DNA from 2 places in the Methylotuvimicrobium sp. genome. Region 2 is predicted to be linked to the other one. Evidence: predicted binding sites of a transcription regulator. Region 2 holds the regulator's gene; the other holds the start of a gene.

Region 1 (6,427 bases), on a different contig from region 2:
GGAACGACCGGCGAGCTGTTACAGGTTTTAAAATTACAGCAACAAAACGGTTACGAAACCTTGATCGCATTAGTCGGTAACCTTCCAACCGTTGAAATCGTCAATCCTTTGGTACGGCAAATCGATACGCGAGTTTTGCGCGGCGTTGTGCAGGCGGTGCGTTTTAAATTCGGGCTGGAGATTTCGTATCAATCGTTGTCTAGTCCTGAGCCTAAGACTTTGCAAATCAACCCTCATACTTTGGTGTTCGACGGTTTGCGTTGGCACGTTCGATCTTTCAGCGTAACTCACAACGACTACCGCGATTTCGTTCTTGCACGTATTCATAGCGTCTCTATTTTGGGTAAGGCTGACGAGGCGCCTTTTACCGACACCTTGTGGAACAAGTGGTTGACTATCGAAATCGGTCCGCATCCGGGATTGAACGAAGCGCAAAAAAGCGTGATCGAGCGCGATTTCGGAATGGTCGACGGTAAATGCGTCACTCAAATTCGGGCTGCCTTGTTGTCGTATTTTCTTTTGAGTATGCGAATCGGCAAGGACGATCTGCATCGGGAAGCGATGGAGCAGCAAATCGTGCTTTTGAATCGCGATGAGATCAAGGACTTTATCTTTTTTTAACGCACGGTATCCTTCCTAGAAATCTAAGTAATATGCACAAAATAACTGCTACAGTCAGTAGGCTTTGCGGCGATTCGGTGACTCGCTTGACAGGACGCCGTGAACCCAACACCTAAATTATCCAAGATAGTTAAACATAGTCAATGGACTATGGAATTTAGGTGCTGGGTGAATACATCCATGTAGGCTCGACGGCGGAATCTGATTGCCATGGATGGCATGAATGCAGATTTTGCAGGAGCAAAAATCTGCCCTGCCGCCGACGCCTGTCAATCGAGCCACCGAACCCCTTCCCAGAAGTTGTCGAAGTTATTTCATGCTCGTTCCTAATCATATCTTTCAATTGACATGAACAAAAAATGCCGATGGGCTTTGTCCAGCCCGCTTGAAGAGGACTATCACGATCGCGAGTGGGGTGTGCCGGTGCATGACGACCGCCTGTTGTTCGAGTTTTTGGTTTTGGAGGGCGCTCAGGCGGGCTTGAGTTGGTCGACGATTTTGAAAAAGCGGGACAATTTCAGGGCAGCGTTCGACAATTTCGATCCGGTATCGGTGGCCGGCTATGATGACGCAAAAATCGCGGAGTTGCTGGAGAATCCGGGCATCATTCGCAACCGGCTCAAAGTGAATGCCGCTGTGACCAATGCACGCGCTTTTTTGAACGTCATAGAAGAAGCCGGGAGTTTCGATGCGTTTCTATGGGATTTTGTCGACGGCCAGCCAGTCCAGAACGCGTGGCGGACGCACGCCGAGTTGCCGGCGAATACGCCTTTATCGGATCGGCTCAGTAAAGAATTGAAAAGACGAGGTTTTAAATTCGTCGGTTCGACGATTTGTTATGCGTTCATGCAGGCGGTCGGCATGATCAACGATCATACTGTCGATTGTTTTCGTTATGGGGAGATTGCGCGGATTTCGGATTGATATACTTTCCGGTTACTAGGAAGTGATTATTTCTTAACTCTTATGGATTCTCACGGAGGACTATGGGAACCGGAGAACGTTCGGGGCGGCTTAAATAACCCGCCCCGCGTGAAGTGTTCGACTTATTATGCTTCCAGCACGAATGCGGCTTTCAGCTTGTTCATGGCGTTTTTTTCCAACTGCCGGATGCGCTCGGCTGAAACATTGTAGCGTTCGGCCAAATCATGCAAAGTCGCTTTTTCTTCGCTTAGCCAGCGGCTATTGAGAATATCGAGACTACGCTCATCAAGCTCCGCCATTGCTTCGCTTAGCATGTTTTCTTCATAACCTTGCCATTGCTCGTTTTCCAGCAAATCCGCAGGGTCCGAGTTATGTTGTTCTAAGTAACTGACTGGCGAGGCGTAAGTGCTTTCGTCGGAAGGCTCGTCATGCGGCATGTCGAAAGCCATATCCGAACCGTCCATACGTTTTTCCATTTCATAAACGGTTTTGAGATCAACGCCTAAATCGTTGGCGACAGCTTTCGCCTCGTCGTGCGACAACCAGCCTAGGTTGTTTTTCGATTTGCGTAAATTAAAAAACAGTTTACGCTGAGCTTTGGTTGTAGCGATTTTGACGATACGCCAGTTTTTGATGACGTATTCATGTATTTCCGCTCTGATCCAATGCACGGCAAAGGTCACTAAGCGAACCCCGACATCGGGATCGAAGCGTTTGACGGCTTTCATGAGGCCGACGTTGCCTTCTTGAATGATGTCGGGCAATGGCAGTCCGTAACCGCTGTATCCACGCGCGACATGAACAACAAAACGAAGATTCGACATAACTAGCTCCTTCGCTGCTTCCAAGTCGCCTTCATCGCGATAGCGAAGCGCTAGTTTGCGCTCATGTTCGTGAGACAAAGTCGGCATTTGCGCGACCGCATTCAAATAAGCGTCGAATGTTCCTACGGAAAGATTAGTTGGTAAGGCAAAGGCTAATGCGTTACTCATGATTTCCCCTTATTTTTAAATTTGCCCGATTTTAGCACTCTCGTGGTATGAGTGCTAAAATTTTTATAAGTTCCGCATTATTTTGTGAGTGAATTCATAATCGATAGGGCTCGGGGCGATTCTGATTCACTGGGGATATCGCTATAAATACCTTATTGGAGTCAAGGACTTAAACTGACTTTCGGTTTATTCGGGCTTGGTCAGTCTTAATTGATAGCAAAGCACCGCCCAGGCAGCAACTACTCCAAGCAGTGAAGAAATCGCAATTAATGACATCATTTCGCCGAAACTCAAATAACGCATCGAAAATACGCCGTCATAAAGACCGGACAATCGATCGATCGGTTGCTGCAGAATAAACAGCATGACCGTCACAGTAATCCAAGCCAAAATGCCCGAACAAAAACCCAACCAAAAACCGGTATACAAAAACGGCCTTTGAATAAAACGATGGGTCGCGCCCACCAGTTTAGCGATGATGACTTCATCACGCCGGTTGTGTAATTCCAGTCTTATCGTATTGCCGGTAATGAATAATACGGCTAGGGCCAATATAAAACTGAGCAGCGTAACACCACGATCCGCCAGTTCCATGATCGAATACAAGCGTTTGATCCATTGCATATCCAATTGTGCAAAATCGACTTCTTGTAAATCCGTTAATTTTGTAAACAATTCGTCAAGTTGCGGTCCTTCTTCGAGGCTATGTTCCGGCATAACCTGAATGACTGTCGGCAAGGGGTTTTTATCCAACGCCTTCAGTGCATCGCCGAAACCGCTATATTCACGAAATTCAGCGAGCCCTTGGGTTTTCGTAATAACCTTGACTTCCTGTATATGATCGAATTTTTTAATTTTCTCGGCTAAATTTACGCCGGCATCATCGGTGACGTGATCTTTTAAAAACAACGAAATTTGATTGCTATCTTCGAGTCCGCCGGTTAATTGTTGAATATTGGCGACCAACAGATAGAATCCTGCGGCCAACGAAATTGCAATGGATAATACGCTGACGGTCATCAGCGATGTCACAGGTGCGCGCGCCAAACGACCTAAACTGGAAAACAAGGCTTGCGCATGAATATCCAGGTAAGTCTGTAGCATAGCGCTTAGCCTACCGGAAACAACTTTTCGTCGGACTTCCTTTTTCTGTCGGGGTTGCGGTCTTCTGTGGTTGATATTCGGCTTTTTCATCTGTTAACTTGCGACCAAGCGGCCATGATCCAATTGCAATACACGATGTCCCATTCGCTCAACCAAAGCGATATCATGTGTGGCAATCAACACCGTTACGCCGACTTGTTGAAAATCCTCAAATAATTTCATAATCTCGGACGACAATTCCGGATCCAAGTTACCGGTCGGCTCGTCGGCGAGAATCAACGGCGGTTTGTTTATAACGGCGCGGGCAATGCCGACGCGCTGCTGTTCGCCGCCGGACAAAGTCTGCGGAAGTTTTTTTTCCTTACCCAGCAAGCCGACCTTATCGAGCGCTGCTCGAACGCGCCGACCGATATCAAAATGACTGTAACCCGCCACCACCAACGGCAATGCGACATTGTCGAAAACGGTTCTATCTTGCAGCAATTTATAATCCTGAAATATTAAGCCCAGCTTCCTTCGTATATAGGGTATTTGTCGATCGGACGCCTTGTTCAGATTTTGCCCGTCCAACAAAACTTGACCGCGCGAACATCTTTCCATGACCGCGATCAATTTCAACAAAGTGCTTTTACCGGCTCCGGAATGGCCGGTCAAAAAAGCGAATTCGCCGCGCTGTAGATGAAATGTGACATCCAGCAATGCATCGCCGGCATCGGGATAACGTTTACTGACATGATCGAATTTGAGCATAAACCTATTGATCTTTAACAAATAAGGCGTCGACAAACTGTTTCGCATCGAAATCTTGCAAATCGTCGATTCCTTCACCGATACCGATAAAACGAATCGGCACGCTGAATTGCTTGGCTAATGCAAAAATAACCCCGCCCTTCGCTGTGCCGTCCAACTTGGTTAATGCGATACCGGTCAATGCCACAGTTTCGTTAAATTGTTTCGCCTGAGACAACGCGTTCTGACCGGTTCCCGCGTCTAAAACCAACAAAACCTCGTGCGGCGCGGTTTCATCGAGCTTTCCGATAATGCGCTTAACCTTTTTCAGTTCGTCCATCAGATTGGATTTGGTGTGTAAACGTCCTGCGGTATCGGCAATCAACACGTCGACACCTTTGGCCTGTGCCGATTGAACACCGTCATAAATCACCGAGGCCGAGTCGGCGCCTGTGTGCTGCGCGACGACATGAATGTTGTTACGCTCGCCCCAGGTTTGCAACTGTTCGACTGCCGCCGCCCTGAAGGTGTCGCCCGCTGCCAGCATCACGCTATGGCCTTGAGATTGAAAGCGCTTGGCCATTTTACCGATCGTCGTAGTTTTGCCGGCACCGTTGACGCCGACTACCAAAATCACGAACGGTTTATCTTGTTTGGGAATCTGTAAGGGATCATCACAAGGTTTAAGAATAGCCAATAATTCTTGTTTTAGCGCATTTTCCAATGCTTCCCCGTCGTTTAATTGATGCCGTTCGAGACTATCGGTCAGTCGCCGAATGATTGCTGTCGTTGCTTCGATACCGATATCGGCCATCAATAATCTGGCTTCGATTTCCTCCAGTAAATCGTCGTCGATGGCTTTTTGACCAATAGGAATCGTTGCCATCAATCCGCTAAGGCCGGACCGGGTTTTTTGCAGCTGCGACTTGAGACGGCGCGTCAGCGATTCCGGTTCCGGCTCGACATAGCCGACTTCGATTACTGCTTCGGCAGCTTCAAACTCGGCGACAGGACGCTCGACCGTTTCGCCGGCCAACACTTCGCCCGCATATCCGTAACGGCTATAAACGGCGATCGCGAGCAACGGCAGCATCAATATTGCCGAAACAAAATTATGCACAATGGCCGACCATGCCGATAGTCCGTATTTGGCGGCAATTACGCTAAAGCCGATTTGCACGAATAATAAAATACTCAGCATCATGCCGGCTTTTCTGACCGGTTTGGCGCAATTAGCCGAGGTAGCTCGCAGCACCAGCCAAGTTAAGACAACAAAAATCGGCAGGGCAAAGACTCTATGCAACCAATGGGCCGCCACCTGTGCATCGTAGGATAAAATCCCTTGATAACCGGTAACCAGACCATTGAATATATTCAACGCGGCACGGTAATCGGCTTCCGGCCACCATTGCCCGTTACACTGCGGAAAACCGCTGCAGACTTGTCCCGCATGATTGGCGCTAACCCATAAACCGGATAGGGTTTGCACCAACACCAACAAGCCGGCGAACCCGGCAAGCCAGATGGGACCGCTTATTCGATTTAGCTTATTTAAGGCAGGATTTAATCGTACAAATAGCCAACTCAATAGCCAAAACTGGATAAATCCAAGCAATGCCTGAGCAGTAACTATAATCGGCATCGCATTCAATTCGACCGCTTTAACGGCCGTGCAAACTTGCGCAGCCGCCAGGATAAGTAACGCCACCGCTCCAGTTGTCGCCACGGACCGGTGAAATTGCTGGCGCCATGCGATCAATGCCAACAGCAAGACGGTCAACATCGATAAGCCGAATACATAGCGTCGCGCCATTTCTTGCCAAGCTTTACTTACATCGACAGCTTTTCCCGGATAAAGCTGTTCGGCCGAAGTTTTAAACTCGGCATTATCGGCGATAAACCATTGACCGTAACATTCAGGCCAGTCCGGGCATGCCAAATCCGCTCCGGTCAACTTGACGACGGAACCGGCTACGATAAGCAGTAAAGCCAAAAAGGCGGAAACAAAAGTTATTTTTCTAAACATGGTCTATCCGATTTACGAAACATGATTTATC
Region 2 (6,427 bases):
TGTTGCATCCGAACTTGGCCATGGCCATGACAGGTCGAGCATGTGACCGGAGAAGAGCCTTTTTTTGCACCGGATCCATGGCATTCGTCACACACGACCATGACCGGCACGCGAATTTTTGCCTCTGTTCCGCCTACCGCTTCTTCTAGGGTTAACTCAAGGTTATAACGAAGATCGGCACCACGCTGAACACCGCCGCGAGCACGTCCTCCGCCACCAAAAATATCGCCGAAAACATCGCCGAAGACATCACTAAAACTTTCGCCGCTAAATCCCCCGCCAAAGCCTCCGAAACCGCCCGGACCGCCACCCATCGATGCATCGACGCCGGCATGGCCGAATTGATCGTATGCGGATCTTTTTTTAGGATCGGATAAAACCTCATAAGCCTCTTTTATTTGCTTAAATTTTGCTTCGGCTTCATCAGGATTATCTTTGTTTCTATCCGGATGGAATTTCATTGCCATGCGGCGGTAACTTTTTTTGATTTCCGCGTCGCTGGCGTTTCTATCGACGCCGAGAAGCTTATAGTAATCTTCTTTTGCCATGTCTATTAATTATCGTTCGATACAGTCACATTATTTCCCGTAGAAATAAAGGCTCGATTGAGTAGCGTTATAAAACACCATGCCTTGATACTATCAAATTCGGCGCCGGTCGACATACCGTAAACGGCAAGTCGACCCGACCGGCGCCGGCATGGAATTATTTCTTGTCGTCGTCTTTGACTTCTTCAAACTCGGCATCGACCACGCCGTCATCGGCTGTCGAAGTACTTGAAGAAGACTGCTGGTCGGCTTGGGCACCGCCTTCAGCTTCCGCTTTTTGCGCATAAACGCGTTCAGCCAGTTTACCGGACAATTCGGTCAGCGCATTGGTTTTGGCTTCGATAGACTCTTTATCGCTTCCTTTCAGAGCTTCTTTCAATTCATTGATCGCAGTTTCGATCGACGACTTTTCATCGGCGGAAACTTGATCGCCGAGCTCCTTCATCGATTTTTCGGTGGCATTGATGATCCCTTCTGCATGATTACGCGCACTCACCAATTCGGTCACTTTGCGATCTTCATCGGCATGCGCCTCGGCATCCTTGACCATGCGATCGACTTCTTCATCGGATAGACCGCTAGAGGCCTTGATCACAATTGACTGTTTTTTACCGGTCGCTTTGTCTTTAGCCGAGACATTCAAAATACCATTTGCGTCAATGTCGAAAGTCACTTCGATTTGCGGAACGCCGCGCGGCGCAGGTGGAATATCGGCCAAATCGAAACGGCCCAGTGATTTATTACCGCTGGCAACTTCCCGTTCGCCTTGTAAAACATGAACCGTTACAGCGGTTTGATTGTCGTCCGCCGTTGAAAAAACCTGTGAAGCATTGGTCGGAATCGTTGTATTTTTCTCGATCAATTTCGTCATTACACCGCCCAAGGTTTCGATACCGAGCGATAGAGGCGTTACATCGAGCAACAATACATCTTTGACATCGCCGCCTAATACGCCGGCCTGAATCGCTGCACCTAAAGCAACTGCTTCATCCGGATTAACATCCTTACGCGGCTCTTTGCCGAAGATCGATTTAACGAATTCTTGAACGCGAGGCATTCGAGTTTGACCGCCGACCAAAATCACATCGTCAATGTCGGACGCGGATAAGCCTGCGTCTTTTAGCGCCATTAGGCATGGGGCTTTGGTTTTATCAATCAGATCATCTACCAAGGATTCCAATTTAGACCGAGTCAATTTGACATTTAAATGTTTTGGTCCTGTCGCATCGGCCGTGACATAAGGCAGATTGATATCGGTTTGTTGCGAAGACGACAATTCGATTTTGGCTTTTTCTGCTGCTTCTTTGAGTCGTTGCAGCGCTAATGGATCGCTGTGCAAATCGATACCGTTGTCGCGTTTGAATTCGTCGGCCAGAAAATCGATGATGCGCAGGTCGAAGTCTTCACCGCCGAGGAAAGTGTCGCCATTGGTCGACAATACTTCGAACTGATGCTCGCCCTCGATCTCGGCGATTTCAATGATTGAAATATCGAATGTACCGCCGCCTAAGTCGTACACGGCAATTTTCATATCGCCTTTCGGTTTGTCCATCCCGAATGCCAACGCAGCGGCGGTCGGCTCATTGATAATGCGTTTGACATCGAGACCCGCAATTCGGCCCGCATCTTTAGTTGCCTGACGCTGAGAATCGTTAAAATAAGCCGGTACGGTAATGACCGCTTCTTTAACTTCTTCACCTAAATAAGCTTCGGCGTCTTTTTTCAGTTTCATCAAGACCCGAGCCGAAACTTCAGGTGCCGCCATTCTTTTACCGTGACATTCAACCCAAGCATCACCATTATCGGCCGGCACGATTTTATACGGCACCATTTTAATATCTTTTTGCACAACATCGTCTTTGAAGCGGCGGCCTATCAAACGCTTGATTGCGAACAGTGTGTTTTCGGGATTGGTTACCGCCTGACGCTTGGCCGATTGCCCGACGAGCACCTCGTCATCCTTGGTGAAAGCGATGACTGAAGGCGTGGTTCTAGCGCCTTCGCTATTTTCGATGACGCGTGCGGTGCCGTTTTCGAGCACAGCCACGCAAGAATTCGTGGTTCCTAAATCTATTCCGATTATTTTAGCCATTGATTGCTCCAGACTTGAGAGTGTATTTAAAAAATTAGTCGATTACGATATGGGGGCAGTTTTAATGTGTTCAAGCCTGTTCATCGATTTTTGGTGTTTCTTGCGGAGGATTGTCTTCAGCTTTGGCGACAACAACCATTGCCGGACGCAACAAGCGCCCATTCAATACATAGCCTTTCTGAAATACATTAATAACCGAGTTCGGTTCGGCATCTGCAGATGGCTGCATAGCCATCGCCTGATGCAACTCAGGATCAAACGGTTGCCCAAGCGGATTAACCACTTCAATATTGAATTTAGAAAAAACGGCTTCGAATTGTTTTAATGTCAATTCGCTGCCTTCTCGAAACTTTTGTACTTCCGGGCTATCACCGATAGCGGCTTGCAAACCAAGCTCTAAACTATCGACAACAGTCAACAGCTCTTTGGCAAAATTTTCCAACGCAAACTTATGGGCGTTTTCCAAATCCTTTTGGGTTCTTCTTTTCAGATTTTCCATTTCCGCTTGTATGCGCAGAACTTTATCCCAATTTTCCGTAGCCTTTTGTTCGGCCTCTTCGAGCTTTTTCGACAACTCTTCGATATCGACCTTTTCAGCCGTCTGCGGCTGATTGTTTTCGTCTATATTGTTATCTAGCTGCGCATCAGCGCTTTGCTCCAAAATAGTCTCGGCTTGCTCGTCCGCTGCCTTTTCCGGCAACTCCTGCTCGTTACTCATTATTAAACTCCGGTTTAAATAAAAAACGGTCCGTATCCACGGAAAAACTCTATTTCAAGAAATGTGGGGCTTATGTTTTGGGATTCAAGGCCGCGCCTAATAATTTTGCCGTTACATCGACAAAAGGAATCACTCTTTCATAAGCCATTCGGGTGGGTCCTATTACGCCTAAAACACCGACTACTTGTTCGTTAATCGAGTACGGTGCGGTAACCAGGCTGCATTGTTCGAATGCGTGATAACCGGACTCCTCACCGATAAAAATTTGTACGCCTTCGGCATTTAAGCATTGATCAAGTAGATGGATAACACCTCGCTTTTGACTGAAAGCATCGAATAATTCCTTGAGCCTCTCCATGTCCGATAATTCGGAAAAACCCATTAGATTCGTCTCGCCGCTTAACACATAATCTTCATCCGACTTTTCGGGATCGAGTGCCAACTTAGCCATTTGCACCGCATCCAACATTTCCCTATTCATTTGTTCTTGGGCGTCTTTGAGCTCTTTCAGAACGGCCTTTCTGACTGCGGCTAGGCTTAACCCGGAATAGACGGAATTTAAATAATTGGCGGCTTGCTGCAATTGTGCAGGCGTAAATTGCTTTGAGGTATGGAGGATTTTATTATGCACTTCCTGTTCATTAGTCACGAAAATGACCAATACGCGGGTGTTGGATAACGGCAAAAACTCGATATGGCGTAAACTGACCAGTTCGCGCTTGGGCAATGTCACGACACCGGCCATCCGCGTGACGTCGGATAATATTCTCGATGCCATCCCGATGACATCATTGACGTTATCTTTAGCAATTAAATTTTTGCGCAAGAGTTTAAGTTCTTCCGAGTTCAGAGGCTTTACCGTGAGCAACGAATCGATAAACAAACGATAGCCACTCACGGTCGGCACCCGGCCTGCACTAGTGTGCGGAGAACGAATTAATCCCATATCTTCCAGATCGGCCATGACATTACGAATCGTTGCAGGACTCAATTTTAATTCGGTATCCTTAGATAATGCACGCGAACCTACCGGTTGTCCGTCTTGGATATAACGTTCAACCAATGCTTTCAATAATTGCAGCGATCTTTCGTTCAACACCTGATTATTATTCACATTAAACCCTCTATCTTATTAGCACTCTACCCCATCGAGTGCCAGCGGCGCAAATTAGCAGCTCCCCCCCTGCTTGTCAATACCAGCAAATATAATAAAAACACCTACTTAGCATAACTCGCGTAACATCCCCCATCACAGACCAAATACCTAGGGTGTCGAAATTTACCGATTTTCATATCAGATAGAATGACTGCTTTATGGATTTTGAGAAAATAACTAGCGCTTTATAGCCTATGATCATCAACAAATTCCAAGATAGTTTGAGCGCCGCAGGGTGCGCATCGCGCACCCTGCGCCTGGCGCTTAAAAATCTATGAACACCAACAATTTCAAAAATATTTTTGAGTTTAAAACGCGGGAACACAGTAATTAGCTAAAAATAGCTTTTTTCGACTACCCCCTTTCATCTTTCCCCTTGCTGCTTGCACCTTTGACCTTTCTTCTTTCACCTTTTAAACCTCACCCCTTGACTTATTGAGTATAATTCGATCAAATCCTTTCTTAAATTAATGACAATGCACAGCTCATTCAAAACCATCGGCATTATCGGTAAAGCCAGCGACCCCGGAATTGCCGAAACTTTAGCGATTCTTTACCGTTATCTTAAACAGCACGACTATGCCGTCATAGTAGACCGCTTGAGCGCTCAATTTTTAACGGACGCCGACGTTGAAAGCTCGGCCATCGAGACTATCGGACAGCGCTGCAACCTGATTATCGCCGCTGGTGGCGACGGTACGTTTTTATCTGCCGCGCGGGCAATCGCCCAATACGACATTCCACTAGTCGGGATCAATTTGGGACGCCTCGGGTTTTTGGTCGACATTTCGCCCTATGAACTATTGCCTAAGCTCAATAACATTTTAACCGGCCATTATAGCGAGGAAAAACGTTACTTATTACGGACCAAAATCATACGCGACCACCGAGTCTTTAGCGAGCAGACTGCCGTTAACGAAGTCGTCGTGCATCGATGGGTAACACCCAGTATGATAGAAATCGTCACGCGCATTAACGGCATCTATCTAAATTCTCAGCGTTCCGACGGCATGATCGTCTCGACTCCGACCGGTTCGACCGCTTATTCGTTGTCGGCGGGCGGTCCTATTTTGCATCCGTCTCTGAATGCCTTGGTTTTGGTACCGCTTAACCCCCATACGTTATCGAATCGCCCAATCGTCATTGACGATTCGGCCGAAATCGAAATCAGCTTCTGTCAAACTAAACAAATCAATGCCTTAGTCACCTGCGATCATCTCGAAATACCCGAAGTATTGATCAGTGATAAAATTTTGATAAAAAAAGACCCGAAACCGATTAGAATTCTCCACCCCGAAGGACACGATTTTTTTGAAATCCTCAGAAAAAAACTCAACTGGAGCGGCGGTTATCCTTAACCCATTTTCATGCTATTAAATCTTTCTATTAACGACCTAGCTGTCGTCAAAACATTAGACCTGGATGTGAACGCCGGAATGTCGGTTTTGACAGGCGAAACCGGCGCTGGAAAGTCGATTTTATTGACCGCACTTGGCTTAGCACTGGGCGATCGAGCCGATTCAGGCTATATTCGGCCGAACAGTAAACGTGCTGAAATCAATTTAGAATTCGATTTATCCGATGCCCCTCTTGCGAAAACATGGCTTGAAGAAAACGAACTGGATGATGATCAACACTGCCTGATTAGGCGAGTTATCAACCATGACGGTCGATCAAAAGCCTATATCAACAATCGCCCAGTTACATTACAAACTTTACAAGAACTGAGCGAAAAGCTAGTTGAAATACACGGACAGCATGCACATTTGACTTTACTTCATAGCGATGAACAACGCCGATTGCTAGATGTGTTTGCCGACAATCAAGCCCTTTTGGAACAGGTCAATACCTATTTTCAACAATGGCAGCAAAACAATCGGGAGTTACAATCTCTGAAAAAAGCCAGTGTCGAT

The links. The regulator HrcA, encoded in region 2, represses chaperone genes, less so after heat shock. The targets are predictions, from matches to a motif close to TNTTAGCACTCNNNNNNNNNGAGTGCTAANA.
Region 1: rpoH (RNA polymerase sigma factor RpoH) is a predicted target of HrcA. The motif match lies at 2,567-2,597, and genes of this name have one in related genera.

Annotation. Positions count from the first base shown of each region.
Region 1 covers NZ_JBNGHF010000003.1:190,331-196,757, forward strand. The annotation lists gene ACRJJO_RS03070 (WYL domain-containing protein) at 1-621, shown strand, start outside; gene ACRJJO_RS03075 (DNA-3-methyladenine glycosylase I) at 970-1,545, shown strand; gene rpoH (RNA polymerase sigma factor RpoH) at 1,671-2,537, opposite strand; gene ftsX (permease-like cell division protein FtsX) at 2,724-3,641, opposite strand; gene ftsE (cell division ATP-binding protein FtsE) at 3,735-4,391, opposite strand; gene ftsY (signal recognition particle-docking protein FtsY) at 4,396-6,396, opposite strand; gene ACRJJO_RS03100 (hypothetical protein) at 6,423-6,427, opposite strand, start outside.
Region 2 covers NZ_JBNGHF010000018.1:64,438-70,864, reverse strand. The annotation lists gene dnaJ (molecular chaperone DnaJ) at 1-548, opposite strand, end outside; gene dnaK (molecular chaperone DnaK) at 706-2,640, opposite strand; gene grpE (nucleotide exchange factor GrpE) at 2,711-3,358, opposite strand; gene hrcA (heat-inducible transcriptional repressor HrcA) at 3,429-4,472, opposite strand; gene ACRJJO_RS10955 (NAD(+) kinase) at 4,991-5,872, shown strand; gene recN (DNA repair protein RecN) at 5,882-6,427, shown strand, end outside.